3 regions of the Xanthobacter sp. SG618 genome follow, and region 2 is predicted to be linked to each of the others. Evidence: predicted binding sites of a transcription regulator. Region 2 holds the regulator's gene; each other region holds the start of a gene.
The links. Region 2 encodes LexA, which represses DNA repair genes until DNA is damaged. Its sites were predicted from a motif close to TGTTCNNNNTGTGTTCNG; they were not measured.

Region 1 (5,385 bases), on a different contig from region 2:
GAAGGTGGAGAAATCGTGCTTGCCCAGCAGCCGCTGCGCCGCCGCGTGCATGGCCTCCGCATCGAGCTTCTGGGGAATGCGCCACGCCCGGTCGCGGTCCAGCGCGAGATCGGGGCGGCGGTTGACGATGCGGTAGAGATAGTGCCGCTTGGTCGCGGAGAAGCGGGCGTCGAAGCTGTCCGGCACCCGCTCGGCTGAGAGCACGGCCACCGGGTGGGGCCGAAGCTGGGCCGTCATGGCGTCGCGGACCGTGTCCGTGCGCCACTCCTTGGCAAGGTCCACATGGGCCACCTGCCCGGTGGCATGGACGCCGGCATCGGTGCGCCCGGCGCCCGCCACCGTCACCTTTTCCCCGCAGAAGCGCTGAAAAGCCTCGGCCAGCACACCCTGCACGGTGGGCAGGTCCGCCTGCATCTGCCAGCCGGCGAAGGGGGTGCCGTCATATTCGATGGTGAGCTTATATCTAGGCACTTCCGGCTAATTCCAACGGAGAGAACGCTCGTGGCACTTATTGAGAATTTTGTCAGGCAGGACAAAGAGCGGTTCAAAGTTCATGAGGCCATTGAGGCACACGTTTGCTCCTTCGAAGCCGAGGGTGGGCGGGTACTTCAAATCGACACCTATGGCCGTGGCACGAGAGCCAACCCGCACAAGATAAGCCAATCGGTGCAACTGGATCGCCGGAGCGCTGGACAGCTCTATGAAATTCTGAAGGCCGAATTCGGCTTCAAGTGAGCTGCGACCCAGGTGCGAGCTTGTTTCCCCTTAGGAAGGTTTCCGCCCCCATGGGCTGCTTGCCCGCCTTCTGCAGTTCCACGAGCCGCACCGCCCCCGCGCCGCAGGCGATGGTGAGGCGGTCATCCAGTGCGGTGCCGGGCGCTGCGGACCCCTCTGCCAGCGTCGAGCGCAGCACCTTCACCCGCGCCTCCTCCGCTCCGAGGGGGAACCAGGCGCCGGGGAAGGGGGAGAGGCCGCGGATGTGGTCGTGCACCTCCTGGGCGGGCTTCGACCAGTCGATGCGGGTTTCGGCCTTCTCGATCTTGGCGGCATATTCCACGCCGGTCGCCGGCTGGGGCGTGAAGGCGAGGCCGCCGCGCTCCAGCGCGGCCAGCGCCCGGCCCATGAGGTCTGCGCCGATCACCATCATCCGGTCGTGCAAATCCCCGGCGGTCATGTCCGCCCCGATGGGGATGCGCTCCACGAGGCCCACGGGGCCGGTGTCCAGCCCGGCCTCCATCTGCATCACCGCGACGCCCGTCTCCCGGTCGCCGGCCATGATGGCGCGCTGGATGGGCGCGGCCCCGCGCCAGCGCGGCAGCAGGGAGCCGTGCAGGTTCAGGCAGCCGAGGCGCGGCGCATCGAGGATGGCCTGCGGCAGGATGAGCCCATAGGCCACCACCACCGCCACGTCCGCCTCGTGGGCGCGGAAGGCCTCCGCTGCCTCCTCGCCCTTCAGGCTCTTGGGCGTGAACACCGGCAGGCCGAAGCGCTCGGCCACCGCATGGACGGGGGAGGGGGTGAGGTCGAGCCCGCGCCGGCCGGCCGGGGCAGGCGCGCGGGTGTAGACCGCGACGACCTCATGGCCGCGCCCGACGATCTCCGAGAGGGTGGGGACGGCGAAATCCGGCGTGCCCATGAAGACGATGCGCATGAACCCTCGTGCCCCGTGATCTCCCGCCGCGGCGGGATCAGGCCTCGGCCTTGTGCTTCGCCTGCTTGGTGAACTTCTTGATGACGCGGTCGCGCTTCAGCTTGGAGATGTGATCGATGAAGAGCACGCCGTTGAGGTGGTCGATCTCGTGCTGCACGCAGGTGGCGAACAGGCCCTCGGCCTCCACCTCACGCGTCTTGCCCTCGATGTCCAGGAAGCGCACCGCCACCTTCGCCGGGCGCTCCACCTCCTCGTAATATTCGGGGATGGAGAGGCAGCCCTCGCTGTAGACGGAGGTCTCCTCCGAGGCGGCGATGATCTCGGGATTGATGAGGGCGATGGGCTTCTTGTTCTCGCCGTCGCGCGCGACATCGATGGTGATGACGCGGCGCTGCACACCCACCTGTATGGCCGCCAGCCCGATGCCGGGGGCGTCGTACATGGTCTCGAACATGTCCTCCACCAGCTTGCGCACCTCGCTGTCGATGGTCTCGACCGGGGTGGAAAGCGTGCTCAGCTTGGGCTCGGGGATGATGAGGATGGGCCGGATCGTCATTCGAGCGAGATAAGCGAAGCTGCCGCATAGGTCAACATGTTCGCCGTTTGTTCAAGGAAGAGAATCACGTAAGAAGAGAAGGTTCACGCAAGAGCAAGGCATGCCGGTTGTGCTGTTCACCTTCGGCGGACGGCCCTTCACCGTGGCCGAGGCCGCCGCGGTCGCCGCGGCGGTGCTGGCGCTGCTGCTGTTTCTGGTGCTGGTGAGCCTCGTGCGCCAGTCGCGGGCGCGCGCCGCCGTGGTCGCCGAGGAGGCGCTCCGGCGCGACGAGATGGACCGCCGCCTGCGCGAATTGGTCCGCGTCCAGTCCGAGACCGCCGGCCGCGTGCAGAGCATGACGGAGATCCTCGCCCAAAGGCAGAGCGAGCTCGCCCGCGCCGTCTCAGACCGCCTCGACCAGACCTCCCACCGGCTGGGGGAGACTCTCTCCACCGCCGCCCGCGCCACCCATGAGAGCCTGACCCGCATCGCCGAGCGCCTCGTGATGGTGGAGACGGCCGAGCGCACGCTCGGCGATCTTTCCGCGCAGGTGGTTTCGCTGCGCGAGACGCTGGCCAACAAGCAGGCGCGCGGGGCCTTCGGGCAGGCGCGGATGGAGGCCATCGTCGCCGACGGCCTGCCGCGCGGCAGCTTCGCCTTCCAGTACACCCTCTCCAACGGCAAGCGGCCGGACTGCGCCATCTTCCTGCCGGGGGATCCACGCCCGCTCCTCGTCGATTCCAAATTCCCGCTGGAAGCCGTCACCGCCTTCCGCGAGGCGCCATCCGCCGAGCACCGCAAGGCTGCGGGCCAGCGCCTGCGTAACGATCTGCTGAAGCACGTCTATGACGTGGCCGAGCGCTATTTCATCCCCGGCGAGACGCAGGACGTGGCGCTCATCTTCGTGCCGTCCGAATCCGTCTATGCCGAGATCAGCGAGCATTTCGACGGTGTGGTGCAGGAGGCCTACCGGTTGCGGGTGGTGCTGGTTTCGCCCTCCTTGCTGATGCTGGCCGTGCAGGTGGTGCAGGCCATCGCCAAGGATGCCCGCATGCGCGAGGAGGCCGACCGCGTGCGCGCGGAGGTGGCCGCACTGGTGGACGACGTGAGCCGCCTGCGCGAGCGGGTGGGCGACCTCGCCAAGCACTTTTCCCAGGTGGGCGACGACGTGCAGCGTGTCATCATCTCCGCCGACAAGATCGCCCGGCGCGGACTGCGGCTGGAGCAGCTGGATTTCGACACGCCCGGCCCGGCGCCCTCCGCTCCGCCCGAGTGAGAGGGCTTCATGCCGAAGCACCGCATCTACACCACCAGCTTCGCCAGCGTTTATCCCCTCTATGTCGCCAAGGCCGAGCGCAAGGGGCGCAGCCGGGCGGAGGTGGACACGGTCATCCGCTGGCTGACCGGATATTCCGATGCGGAGCTCATCGCCTTTCTCGCCGGAAAGACCGATTTCGAGACCTTCTTCGCCGAGGCGCCCGCGCCAAACCCGGCCCGCGCGCTCATCACCGGGATGGTCTGCGGCGTGCGGGTGGAGCAGGTCGCCGAGCCGACCATGCGCGAGATAAGGTATCTCGATAGGTTGATCGACGAGCTGGCGCGGGGGCGCCCGCTGGAGAAGATCCTGCGCAAGGGCTGAGCCCTGTTGATGTGGCTCCTGTCGGGGCTGCGGCATCTTGCGCCGCGACGCCCAAGGCGGGATGCTGGAGGCCGAAATGAATCACGCGCCGGTTGTGGCGCGCCCGTGACCCTTAAGGACGAAATGCCCGAACTGCCCGAGGTGGAAACCGTCCGCCGCGGCCTGATGCCCGTCTTGCAGGGCGCCGTGATCGAAAGCGCCGAGGCGCGCCGCCCGGACCTGCGCTGGCCGCTGCCTGAGAATTTCGCCGAACGCCTCGCCGGCCGCCGCGTGGAGGCCATCGGCCGCCGCGCCAAATATCTGCTCGCCGATCTGGACGGCGGCGAGGTGATGATCCTGCACCTCGGCATGTCCGGCTCCATCCGGGTCGAGGGGACGGAAACCCGCCGGCCCGGCGCCTTCCATTATCCGCGCGCCGCGGCCGGCCCCCACGATCATGTGGTGCTGCACCTCGCCGGCGGCACCACCGTCACCTTCAACGATCCGCGCCGCTTCGGTGCCATCCTGATCGTTCCCTACGACCGGCTGGAGAGCCATCCGCTCCTCGCCGGGCTCGGCCCGGAGCCGCTGGGCAACGCCTTCCATGCGGACTATCTCGCTTCAGCGTTCGCCCGCCGCAATACCGCGCTGAAGGCCGCGCTGCTGGACCAGAAGCTGGTGGCGGGGCTGGGCAACATCTATGTCTGCGAGGCCCTGTTCCGCGCCGGCCTCTCGCCGCGCCGCCTTGCGCACACCATCGTCACCAAGGACGGCAAGCCGACGCCACGGGTGGAGCGCCTCGTCACCGCCATTCGCGACGTGCTGCGCGAGGCCATCCAGGCGGGCGGCTCCTCCCTGCGCGACCACAAGCAGGTGAGCGGCGAACTCGGCTATTTCCAGCACACCTTCCGCGTCTACGGCCGGGAGGGCGAGCCCTGCCGCACCCGGCATTGCAAGGGCATCGTCCAGCGCATCGTGCAAGCCGGGCGCTCTACCTTCTATTGCCCGGTCTGCCAGAGATAGCGCAGCGCCGCACGGCCGCTGTGCGAGGCTGCCACTTCGCATCAAAGCCGGGACACGCTAGAGCACGTCACCCGTGTGCGCGAAGCGCCGCCGAGGCTATCGACCGGTGTCACGCCGGCTGAGGAGGAGATAGGGATGGCTTACGAGACGATCCTGTTGGAGGTGGACGAGCGGGTCGGCATCATCCGGCTGAACCGCCCGCAGGCGCTCAACGCGCTCAACGCCCAGCTCATCAACGAGCTGAACGCCGCCCTCGACGTGCTCGAGGCCGACCGCGCCATCGGCTGCATCATCCTCACCGGCTCGGAGAAGGCGTTCGCCGCCGGAGCCGACATCAAGGCGATGCAGAACTTCACCTATCCCGACACGTATCTCGACGACTACATCACCTCCTGGGAGCGCCTCTCGCGCACCCGCAAGCCGGTGATCGCGGCGGTGGCCGGCTTCGCCCTGGGCGGCGGCTGCGAGCTCGCCATGATGTGCGACTTCATCCTCGCCGCCGACACCGCGAAATTCGGCCAGCCGGAGATCAAGCTCGGCGTCATGCCCGGCTCGGGC
Region 2 (5,385 bases):
AGCTCCTGGGGCGTGGCGTAGCAGCGATAGGCGTTGCCCTTGGCCAGCATCTCCGCCACCGCGGCCTGATGCCGCTCGGCGCGGGCGAACTGGTAGATGGGATCGCCGTCCCAATCGATGCCCAGCCAGGAGAGGCCTTCGAGGATGGCGTCGATGGCCTCCTTGGTGGAGCGCTGCCGGTCCGTATCCTCGATGCGCAGCAGCATCTTGCCGCCCGTGTGGCGGGCATAGAGCCAGTTGAACAGCGCCGTGCGCGCCCCGCCGATATGCAGGAAGCCGGTGGGCGAAGGGGCGAAGCGGGTGACGATCTGCGACATCGGGCGGGGCTCGGCGGGCTTGGGTCCGCTTGGACGTGAGGACGCGCGCATGCGGAGGCCCTGCGGAACGCAAACCGAACCACATGGCGCGCGGGAGGCGCCCGTGTAGCATAGAGGCGGGGCACAAGGAACACGGGGCGGGCGTGGCCCGGACCGGCCCCTCGGCGGGCGGGGATGGACGAGCGGGCCTCGAGCAGGGCGCGGGCAGGGGGGCGGGGCGCAGCGGTTGCGCTCCCGGTGCTTTCCGCGCGCGGTCTTCAGCGCCTCGCCGACGCGCTGAAGGCCCGCCTCGCCCATGACGTGGCGGCCGAGGCGGCCTCCGGGCGTCTGATCCTGTGGCTGCCGGCCGCCTTCACCGCCGGCATCCTGCTTTATTTCGGCGCCTCCACCGAGCCGTCGCTTGCCGCCAGCCTTGTGCTGGTGGCCGCATTCGCCGCGGCGGCCTTGGGGGCGAGGGCGCGGCCCGTGATGTTCGGCATCGCCGCGGTGCTGCTCGCCACGGCCGCCGGATTCGCGGCGGGCGGGATGCGGACCGAGCTCATCGCCCACGAGATGGTGGTGCCGCCCAAGACCCCGGTGCGCCTCTCCGGCTTCATTGAGCGCGTGGAGCGGCGGACCACCGGCGACCGCATCCTGCTGCGGCTGGATGGCGATGCCGTGCGCGGGCTGGCCAACGCGCCGGCGCTGGTGCGGCTCTCGCTCCGCAAGGGATGGGCGCCGCCGGTCGGCAGCCATGTGACCCAGCTGGCACAATTGCTGCCGCCCTCCGGCCCCGCCATGCCGGGCGCTCATGATTTCGGCCGCGCGCCCTGGTTCCAGGGCATCGGCACCATCGGCTACGGGCTCGGCCGGCCCAAGGCGGCGGCGCCGCGCGACCCGCCTCTATCCGTGCGCCTCGCCATGGCGCTGGACGGGGTGCGCCAGAGCCTCTCCGACCGCATCCGCGCCTCGCTCTCCGGCGTGCCGGCGGAGGTGGCGGTGGCGCTGGTGGCGGGCGACCGCTCGGGCATTCCCCATGCGGTGGAGGAGAGCATGCGCGTCTCCGGCCTCTCGCACATCCTCTCCATCTCCGGCCTGCACATGGCGCTGGTGGCCGGCACCCTGTTCGCGCTGGCGCGCGGGCTGCTGGCACTGGTGCCGGGGCTTGCTTTGTCGTGGCCGATCAAGTCCAGCGCGGCGCTCATCGCTCTCGCCGGCAGCGCCTTCTATCTGGTGCTGTCGGGCAATGACGTGCCCGCCCAGCGCTCCTTCGTGATGACGGGGCTGGTGCTGGCCGGCGTGCTGGTGGGGCGGCCGTCCTTGTCGCTACGGTCGGTGGGCGTGGCGGCCGTGGTGGTGCTGTCGCTGACGCCGGAGGCGGCGCTGGATCCGGGCACGCAGATGTCGTTCGCCGCCACCCTCGCCCTCGTCGCCGCCTATGAGCGGCTCCAACCCCTGCGGGCGATCCCGCGGCCGGATGGAATCGCCGGGGCGGTGGTCTCATGGGTGGCAGTGCTGGTGGCGGGCACGGCGCTCACCTCGCTGGTGGCGGGCCTCGCGACGGCGCCTTACGGCATCTTCCATTTCCAGCGGGTGGCACCCTACGGGCTGCTCGCCAACCTCGCCGCCATGCCGGCGGTCTCCTTCCTGGTGATGCCGGCGGGGCTCGCGGGCGTGCTGCTGATGCCGTTCGGCTGGGATCATCTCGCCTGGCCGGTGATGGGGCGGGGCATCGAGATCATGACGGCGGTGTCCGACTGGGTGGGCACGCTGCCGGGCGCCGACATCCGCGCCGCCTTCATCGGCGCCGGAACGTTGCTGTGGCTCTCCCTCGCGCTACTCGCCCTCTGCCTGCTGCGCGGCGTGCTCACCCTGGTGGCGCTGGTGCCCCTCGGCCTCGCCGCATTGGTGGCCGGAGCGCCGCTGAAACCGGACCTCCTCATCGCACCCGATGCGCAGACTGTGGCGGTGCGCATGCCGGACGGCCGGCTCTCCGTGCTCGGCGCCTCCGGCCAGAAGCTGGTGGTGGAGCAATGGCTGACGCGGGAGGGCGACCGCCGCACGGCCGGGGCGAAGGACCTCGCCGCCGCCTTCACCTGCGACCCGCTCGGCTGCACGGCGCCGCTGCCCGGCGGCGGCACCATCGCCGTGTCCCGGCGCGCGGAGGGATTGGAGGCGGATTGCCTCAACGCCCGCATGGTCGTCACCCGCGATGCCCCGCCCCGTGCCTGCCCCGCCGAGGTGCTGACGCCGGAAAAACTCGCGCGGACGGGGACGCTCGCCTTCACCCTGCGCGATGGAGCCCTCGTGGCCGAGCGAAGCCGCAGCCCCTCGGTCTCCCGGCCATGGATGGCACCGCTGCCGCCGGACCTCGCGCCGGAGCGGGGCGTGGTCGATGCGGGCGACCCGCAGACCGATGCCACGGCCCCGTGACCATCCCAAACCGGCGGCGCCGGCAAACGTCGGGGTGAGGGGCAACGCCTTCAAAAAAGCGCAGGCGCCCGTTGAGCGTGGACCACCGCGCCCCTCACCCCGTTCCGGATCTCCCGCAGGAGAAATCTAAGGATCAGTACCGGCGCATGAGGCCGATGAGGCGGCCCTGGATGCGCACGCGGTCAGGACCGAAAATGCGGGTTTCATAGGCCGGGTTGGCGGCCTCGAGCGCTATGGAGGCGCCCTTCTTGCGCAGGCGCTTGAGGGTCGCTTCCTCGTCATCCACCAGCGCCACGATGATGTCGCCGGTGTCTGCGGAATCGCATTTGCGGATCAGCACCGTATCGCCGTCGAGGATGCCGGCCTCGATCATGCTGTCGCCGCGCACTTCAAGGGCGAAGTGCTCGCCGGAGCCCAGCATCTCGGGCGGGATGTTCAGCGTGTGGCTGCGGCTCTGGATGGCGGAGATGGGCGTGCCGGCGGCGATGCGGCCCATGACCGGCACCGAGACCACCTGGCCCGCCTCGTCGTCCTCCGCCACGGGGCGGACCTTGCCGAGGCTGCCCTCGATGACCGAGGGCGAGAAGCCGCGCCCTGCGGACCGGGCGGAGGCGAGGCCGGGTGCCACGCTGTCGGGCAGGCGAACCACTTCCAGCGCACGGGCGCGATTGGGCAGGCGGCGGATGAAGCCGCGCTCTTCCAGAGCGGTGATGAGACGGTGGATGCCGGACTTGGAGCGCAGGTCCAGCGCCTCTTTCATCTCGTCGAAGGACGGGGGAACGCCGGTTTCCTTGAGCCGCTCATGGATGAAGCGCAGAAGGTCATATTGCTTCCGAGTGAGCATTCCCTGGCCCCGTTCCTTGCACGCACCGCCACGGAACAGGCGCTCTGCCGGTCCCGATTCAAGGCGCATCCAGCCCGGTGCGCCGCGAAACAAATCATGAACAGTCTTTATCTGTTCCTTTTGTGTTCCGCAAGTGGTGAAGGCTCCGTTAAGCGCTCAATCCTCGAAGGGAATAATCTCGCAGGGGTCTCCGACGCGGCCCGCCGGGGCGAAGGGAGGCCGCACCAGCAGGCAATCGGCGGCGGAGAGAATGCTCAGCATGGCGCTGTCCTGCGAGGCGCAGGGGATGGCGTGGATCGAGCCATCCGGCCGGCGTTCGAGTGTGGCGCGCATGAAGTCCCGCCGCACGTCATTGGGCGGCAGATCCGCCGCGAGGCGCGCCGGCACGGGCACGGGGCCGGGGCGGGAATCACCCTGAAGCGCGCGGATCAGGGGGACGAGGTAGATCATCCCGCAGACGTGGGAGGAGACAGGATTGCCCGGCAGCCCCAGCACCCGCACATCGCCGCGATGGCCGAACATCAGCGGCTTGCCGGGCCTGAGCGCGATCTTGTGGACCGAGAGATCGACCCCCTCCGCCTTCAGCGCCGGGGCCATCAGGTCATGATCGCCCACGGAGGCGCCACCGGAGGAGACGACGAGGTCGAACTCGCCGGAGAGCGCCCGCGCCACCACGGCGCGGATGGCGGCGAGGTCGTCCTTGATGAGGCCGAGGTCGGTCACATCGGCACCGGCGCGGCGGGCGAGTTCCGCGAGGCCGAAGGCGTTGGAGACGACGATCTCGCTGTCATTGCCGGTGCCCTGGCCCGGCAGCACCAGCTCGTCGCCGGTCTGCAGCAGGGCGACGCGCGGGCGGCGCGCGACCGGTACCGTCGCATGGTCCATGGCGGCGGCCAGCATGATGTCGCGGCCGGTCAGGCGCCGGCCGGCCAGGAGGCCGGGCGTGCTTTCGGAAAAATCGCAGCCGCGCTTGCGCACGTTGCGGAGCGCGGCGGTCGGGGCCGTGGTGGTGATGGTGTCGCCCTCGCGGGAGACGTTTTCCTGAATCACCACCGTGTCGGCGCCCTCAGGCACAACGGCGCCGGTGAAGATGCGCACGGCCTGCCCGGCGCCCACCGTGCCCGGATAGGGCCGGCCGGCGGCGGATTCGCCGATGACGGCGAGGCGGGCCGGCGTCTCGGCAATGTCGGCGCCGCGCACGGCGTAGCCATCCATGGCCGACATGTCGGCGGGCGGCTGGGTGCGGCGGGCCGCCAGATCGCGCGCCAGCACGCGGCCGGCCGCCGCCTGCACCGGCACCTCCTCCACACCGAGCGCGGTGACGCCGGAGGTGATGAGCGAGGTGGCCTCTTCGACGGTCATGAGCGCCATGGCGCGGCTCCCTCACTCTGCATGATCGCAGGTCTGGTCATGGTGGCGGGCCGGCTCAGGCCGCGCCGGCGTCGGCGCGGAAATGGCCGCTGCGGCCGCCGGATTTCTCCAGGAGCCGGATGCCCTCGATCCGCATGCCGCGGTCCGCGGCCTTGGCCATGTCGTAGATGGTGAGGCAGGCGACGGAGACGGCGGTGAGCGCCTCCATCTCGACGCCGGTCTGGCCCGTCACCTTGGCGCGGGCGGTGACATGAAGGCCGGGCAGAGCGGGGTCTGGGGAAACCTCCACCTCCACCTTGGTCAGCATCAGCGGATGGCAGAGGGGGATCAGCTCATGGGTACGCTTGGCGGCCATGATGCCGGCGATGCGCGCCACCCCCAGCACGTCGCCCTTCTTGGCGTTGCCGGAGAGGATGAGATCCAGCGTCGCCTGCGCCATCG
Region 3 (5,385 bases), on a different contig from region 2:
CGGAGAAGCTGCCGAATCCGCCCACCACCACCACGATGAAGCTCTCGATGAGGATCGCCCCGCCCATGGCCGGCGAGAGGGCGAGGAGCGGCCCTGCGATGATGCCCGCGAGCCCCGCAAATCCCGCGCCCAGCGCGACCACGGCGGCGCTCACGCGCTCGGTGTCCACACCCTGCGTGCCGGTGGTGAGGGGATCGGAGGCGAAGGCCCGCACGTAAAGGCCGATGCGGCTGCGCTTCAGCCACAAGGTGAGCCCCGCGCCCATGCCCGCCGCGACCAGGATGACGAACAGGCGGTAGACCGGAAAGTCCTCGCCCGCGATGCGCAGCGTGCCGCTGAGCAGGTCCGGCATGGCGATGGTGAGCGTGTCCTTGCCCCAGACCGTGCGCACGAGATCCTCGATCACCAGAAGGAGACCGAAGGTGACGAGCAGGGTGACGATGGGGTCCTGGTCCTGCAGCGGGCGGAACACCGCGCGGTCAAGGAGCAGGCCGAGGATGGCGAGCACCAGCGTTGCCACCACCACGCCCGCCCAGAAGCCGGCAATCGCGGTGGCCGCATAGCCCACATAGGCGCCCAGCATGAAGAGGCTGCCGTGGGCGAAGTTCACCACCTGCCGGAGCCCGAAGATGAGCACCAGCCCGATGGCGACCAGATAGAGCAGGCCCCCGTAAACGAAGCCGTTGAGGATATGGATGATCAACAGACCCCTCCTGTAGGGCGGGTGGCTGAGGTCCTGATCCCTGCGGTGGGGATCACACCCGCGCGCCGCAGGACGGCGCTCGGCCGTCTGCGTGCGCGACGAGGATGTTGGGATGGATCAGGAGATGGAGAGGCCGCTGTCCACGGGCAGCACATGCCCGGTGGTTCGGCCGGACGCCTCGGACGCGAGAAAGAGCGCCGCCTGTGCCACATGCTCCGGCTCCACCATGCCCAGCAGGTGGGCGGCGGTGAGCCGCTGCGTGGTCTCCAGCTGTTCCAGCTGCGCCACCACCCTTGGCGTGCGGGTGACGCCCGGCGCCACCGCGTTCACGCGGATGTTGTGGGGCGCATATTCCACCGCCATGGAGCGGGTGAGCGCCGCCACCGCACCCTTGGCGGCGGTGTAGGCATCCTTGCCCGGCCAGCCCATGAGGGCCACCACGGACGCCGCATTCACCACCGCGCCGCCGCCGGCCTTGACGAGCTCGGGAATGCCGAAGCGGCTGACCAGCCAGGTGCCGTGCAGATCGAGCGTCATCGCCCGCCAGAACTCGTCGTCCGGCGCGCGGGTGAGATCGCTGTCGCGGGTCGTCGAGCCCCCGGCGTTGTTGTAGATGACGTCAAGACGGCCATAGTGCGCGACGCCGGTCGCCACCGCCGCCTCGACGCTCGCCGCATCGGTCACGTCGGTCCGCACGAACAGCGCATCACCGCCGGCGGCATGAATGCGCGCCGCCGTTTCCCGCCCGGCCTCTTCGTTGATCTCGGCGACGACGATGCGCCCGCCATGGCGGGCGAACAGCTCCGCCGCGCAACGGCCAATCCCGATGCCTGCCCCCGTGATGAGGGCGACCTTTCCTTGCATCATTGTTTTCCCTCCCCCGCGTCCCGGTTCTGCGAGCATGTCGAGTCCGGAGATCGTTGAGTGACGATTAATCTCGTATTATGCGATTTTTAGTTTATTCTAAATTCTGTGGCAAGGGGCTTTCCGGCGGCTGCGATAGGGCTCAAGGAGCAGACGGCCGGCGGGGCCCGAACAGAAAAGTCGGGGAGAAACGCATGAAGGAACTGGAGGGGCGCGTCGCCCTCGTCACCGGGGGCGCGCGGGGGCAGGGGGCGGCGGAAGCGCGGCGTCTGGGCATCGAGGGCGCGGCGGTGCTGGTCTGCGACGTGCTCGCACCCGAGGGCGAGGCGTTCGTGGCGGAACTCGCCGACCAGGGCATCGAAGCCCGCTTCCGCACGCTCGACGTAACCAACCCGGCCGACTGGTCTCAGACCATCGAGGCGGCGCGGGATTGGAAGGGGCGGCTCGATATCCTCATCAACAATGCCGGCATCATCAATCGCAGCACCGTCTCGGCCACGGAGCCGGATGCGTGGGAGCGCGTGCTCAAGGTCAACCTCACCGGCGCCTTCCTCGGCATCCGGGCCTCGGTGCCGCTGATAGAGGAGACCGGCGGCGGCAGCATCGTCAACATCTCGTCGAACAGCGCCTTTTCCGGGCATTACGATCCGGCCTACACGGCGAGCAAATGGGGCCTGCGCGGCCTCACCCGCAGTGCCGCCATGGAATATGCCGCGCGCGGCATCCGCGTGAACGCCGTGTGCCCCGGCCTTGTGGTGACGGCCCTCAACGCCGCGAGCCCGCATCTCCAGCCGATGATCGGGATGACGCCCATGGGCCGCAGCGGCACGCCGGAGGAGATCGCCGAACTGGTGCTGTTCCTCGCCTCGGATCGCTCCGCCTTCATCACCGGCGAGGACTTCGTGATCGACGGCGGCTTCACGGCCGGCGCCGGCTATCGGCGCGTGGCGGTGGAGACCGGCATTTACTGAGGGGAGCGGGCCGGGGCCTCGATGGGCCCCGGCAGCAGCTCGAAGGCGCCCCGATATACCAAATGTTATCCACACACTGTGGACAAAAGAGAACATATTGCGAACTGAGAACAAAAGGGGTACAACCGCTACGTTCTTAATTCCCCTTGCACCGGCACCGGAGCGCGGCGATGACTCAGGCAACACTCCGACTCGTCGAAGGTTCTTCCATGGACAAGACCAAGGCGCTGGATGCCGCGCTCTCGCAGATCGAACGGCATTTCGGCAAAGGCTCCATCATGCGGCTCGGCAAGGGCGGCAAGGCCTTGGAGATCGAGAGCATTCCCACCGGCTCGCTGGGACTCGATATCGCGCTGGGCATCGGCGGCCTGCCCAAGGGGCGCGTCGTGGAGATCTACGGCCCCGAATCGTCGGGCAAGACCACGCTCGCGCTTCACACCATCGCCGAATCCCAGAAGCGCGGCGGCACCTGCGCCTTCATTGACGCCGAGCATGCGCTGGACCCGATCTATGCCCGCAAGCTGGGCGTGAACCTCGACGACCTGCTGATCTCCCAGCCCGACGCCGGCGAGCAGGCGCTGGAGATCGCCGACACGCTGGTGCGCTCCGGCGCCGTCGACGTGCTGGTGGTGGATTCGGTTGCCGCCCTGACCCCCCGGGCCGAGCTCGATGGCGAGATGGGCGACAACCAGCCCGGCCTGCAGGCGCGGCTCATGAGCCAGGCGCTACGCAAGCTCACCGCCTCCATCTCCAAGTCCAACACCATGGTCATCTTCATCAACCAGATCCGGATGAAGATCGGCGTGATGTATGGCTCGCCGGAGACCACCACGGGCGGCAACGCGCTGAAGTTCTACGCCTCGATCCGCCTCGACATCCGCCGCATCGGCGCCATCAAGGAGCGCGACGAGGTGGTGGGCAACCAGACCCGCGTGAAGGTGGTGAAGAACAAGCTGGCGCCGCCGTTCAAGCAGGTCGAGTTCGACATCATGTACGGCGAGGGCGTCTCCAAGACCGGCGAGTTGCTCGATCTCGGCGTCAAGGCCGGCGTGGTGGAGAAGTCCGGTGCTTGGTTCTCCCACGACAGCCAGCGCCTCGGCCAGGGCCGCGAGAATGCCAAGACCTTCCTGAAGCAGAACACGGAGGTGGCGGCGCGCATCGAGGCGGCCATCCGCCAGAATGCCGGCCTCATCGCCGAGAAGATTCTCGCCGGCGATCCGGAGGAGGACGCCGAGGGGTCGGAAGCCGACGCGTGATGCGTCAGCCCCGGACGTGGTCCTGACAGCCTTTTAGAGCGGGCGGTGCCGGGAAGGCTTCGCCCGCTCTGCCTTTGCTGCCTCGCGTTTCTGGACAAGTGGCGGGCCCATCGTTAAACGAACCCGGTTCCGCCGGCCGCGTCGGCCGAGGGAACCGCGCGACGCCCGAGGGATGGCCCCAAGCTCGGCCCGAGGCGCTGGCGCGCGCAGCGATCACCAGAGCCGGCGGCCGCAAGGCCCGGCATCCGAGGGACAGTGCCGGCACATGAGCGGCGTCAACGAGATCCGGTCGAGCTTCATCGACTACTTCGTCAAGGAGGGCCACGAGGCCGTCGCCTCGTCGCCCCTCGTGCCGCATAACGACCCCACGCTCATGTTCACCAATGCGGGCATGGTGCAGTTCAAGAACGTCTTCACCGGCGTCGAGAAGCGGCCCTATTCGCGGGCGGTGACGTCGCAGAAGTGCGTCAGGGCCGGCGGCAAGCACAACGACCTCGACAATGTGGGCTACACCGCGCGGCACCACACCTTCTTCGAGATGCTCGGCAATTTCTCGTTCGGCGACTATTTCAAGGACCGCGCGATCGAGCTCGCCTGGAACCTCGTGACCCGCACCTTCGAATTGCCGAAGGACCGCCTGCTCGTCACCGTCTACAGCGAGGACGAGGAAGCCTACGGCCTGTGGAAGAAGATCGCCGGGCTTTCCGACGACCGCATCATCCGCATCGCGTCCTCGGACAATTTCTGGTCCATGGGCGACACCGGCCCGTGCGGCCCCTGCTCGGAAATTTTCTTCGACCACGGCCCGCACATCTTTGGCGGCCCGCCCGGCTCGGCGGACCAGGACGGCGACCGCTTCATCGAGATCTGGAATCTCGTGTTCATGCAGTATGAGCAGCTGCCGGGCGGCGAGCGCGTCGGCCTGCCGCGGCCGTCCATCGACACCGGCATGGGCCTCGAGCGCATCTCGGCGGTGCTGCAGGGCACCCACGACAATTACGAAACCGACCTCATGCGCGCCCTCATCGCCGAGGTCGCGGAATTCACCGGCGTCGATCCCGAGGGACCGCAGAAGGCGAGCCACCGGGTGATCGCCGATCACCTGCGCGCGTCGGTGTTCCTCACCGCCGATGGCGTGCTGCCCTCCAACGAGGGCCGCGGCTACGTCCTGCGCCGCATCATGCGCCGCGCCATGCGCCACGCGCAGTTGCTCGGTGCCAAGGACCCCCTGATGCATCGCCTCGTGCCCATCCTGGTGCGCGAGATGGGTCGGGCCTATCCCGAGATCGTGCGCGCCGAGCCTCTGGCTGAAGAGACGCTGCTGCTCGAGGAGACGCGCTTCCGCCGCACGCTTGAGCGCGGCCTGTCCATCCTCGAAGAGGAGAGCCAGGGCCTCGTCTCCGGCGCCAGCTTCCCAGGTGAGGTGGCGTTCAAGCTCTACGACACCTACGGCTTCCCCCTCGATCTGACCCAGGACGCCCTGCGCGCCCGCGGCATCAGCGTCGACACCGACGCGTTCGACGCCGCCATGGCCCGCCAGAAGGCAGAGGCCCGCGCCAACTGGGCCGGCTCCGGCGAGGCGGCGACCGAC

Region 1: the regulator LexA is predicted to act here: its motif matches at 2,245-2,262, upstream of FHT36_RS07990 (DNA recombination protein RmuC).
Region 3: the regulator LexA is predicted to act here: its motif matches at 2,627-2,644, upstream of recA (recombinase RecA).

Annotation. Positions count from the first base shown of each region.
Region 1 covers NZ_JABBHL010000002.1:543,284-548,668, reverse strand. Annotated here, with positions in the region: gene truA (tRNA pseudouridine(38-40) synthase TruA) at 1-471, opposite strand, end outside; gene FHT36_RS08005 (methionyl-tRNA formyltransferase) at 502-735, shown strand; gene fmt (methionyl-tRNA formyltransferase) at 728-1,651, opposite strand; gene def (peptide deformylase) at 1,689-2,207, opposite strand; gene FHT36_RS07990 (DNA recombination protein RmuC) at 2,308-3,462, shown strand; gene FHT36_RS07985 (DUF2200 domain-containing protein) at 3,472-3,825, shown strand; gene mutM (bifunctional DNA-formamidopyrimidine glycosylase/DNA-(apurinic or apyrimidinic site) lyase) at 3,949-4,827, shown strand; gene FHT36_RS07975 (enoyl-CoA hydratase) at 4,963-5,385, shown strand, end outside.
Region 2 covers NZ_JABBHL010000001.1:132,310-137,694, forward strand. Annotated here, with positions in the region: gene gltX (glutamate--tRNA ligase) at 1-317, opposite strand, end outside; gene FHT36_RS24260 (ComEC/Rec2 family competence protein) at 555-2,729, shown strand; gene lexA (transcriptional repressor LexA) at 2,863-3,573, opposite strand; gene glp (gephyrin-like molybdotransferase Glp) at 3,730-4,944, opposite strand; gene moaC (cyclic pyranopterin monophosphate synthase MoaC) at 5,000-5,385, opposite strand, start outside.
Region 3 covers NZ_JABBHL010000008.1:91,636-97,020, reverse strand. Annotated here, with positions in the region: gene FHT36_RS19810 (branched-chain amino acid ABC transporter permease) at 1-703, opposite strand, end outside; gene FHT36_RS19805 (SDR family NAD(P)-dependent oxidoreductase) at 821-1,570, opposite strand; gene FHT36_RS19800 (SDR family NAD(P)-dependent oxidoreductase) at 1,762-2,538, shown strand; gene recA (recombinase RecA) at 2,709-3,794, shown strand; gene alaS (alanine--tRNA ligase) at 4,060-5,385, shown strand, end outside.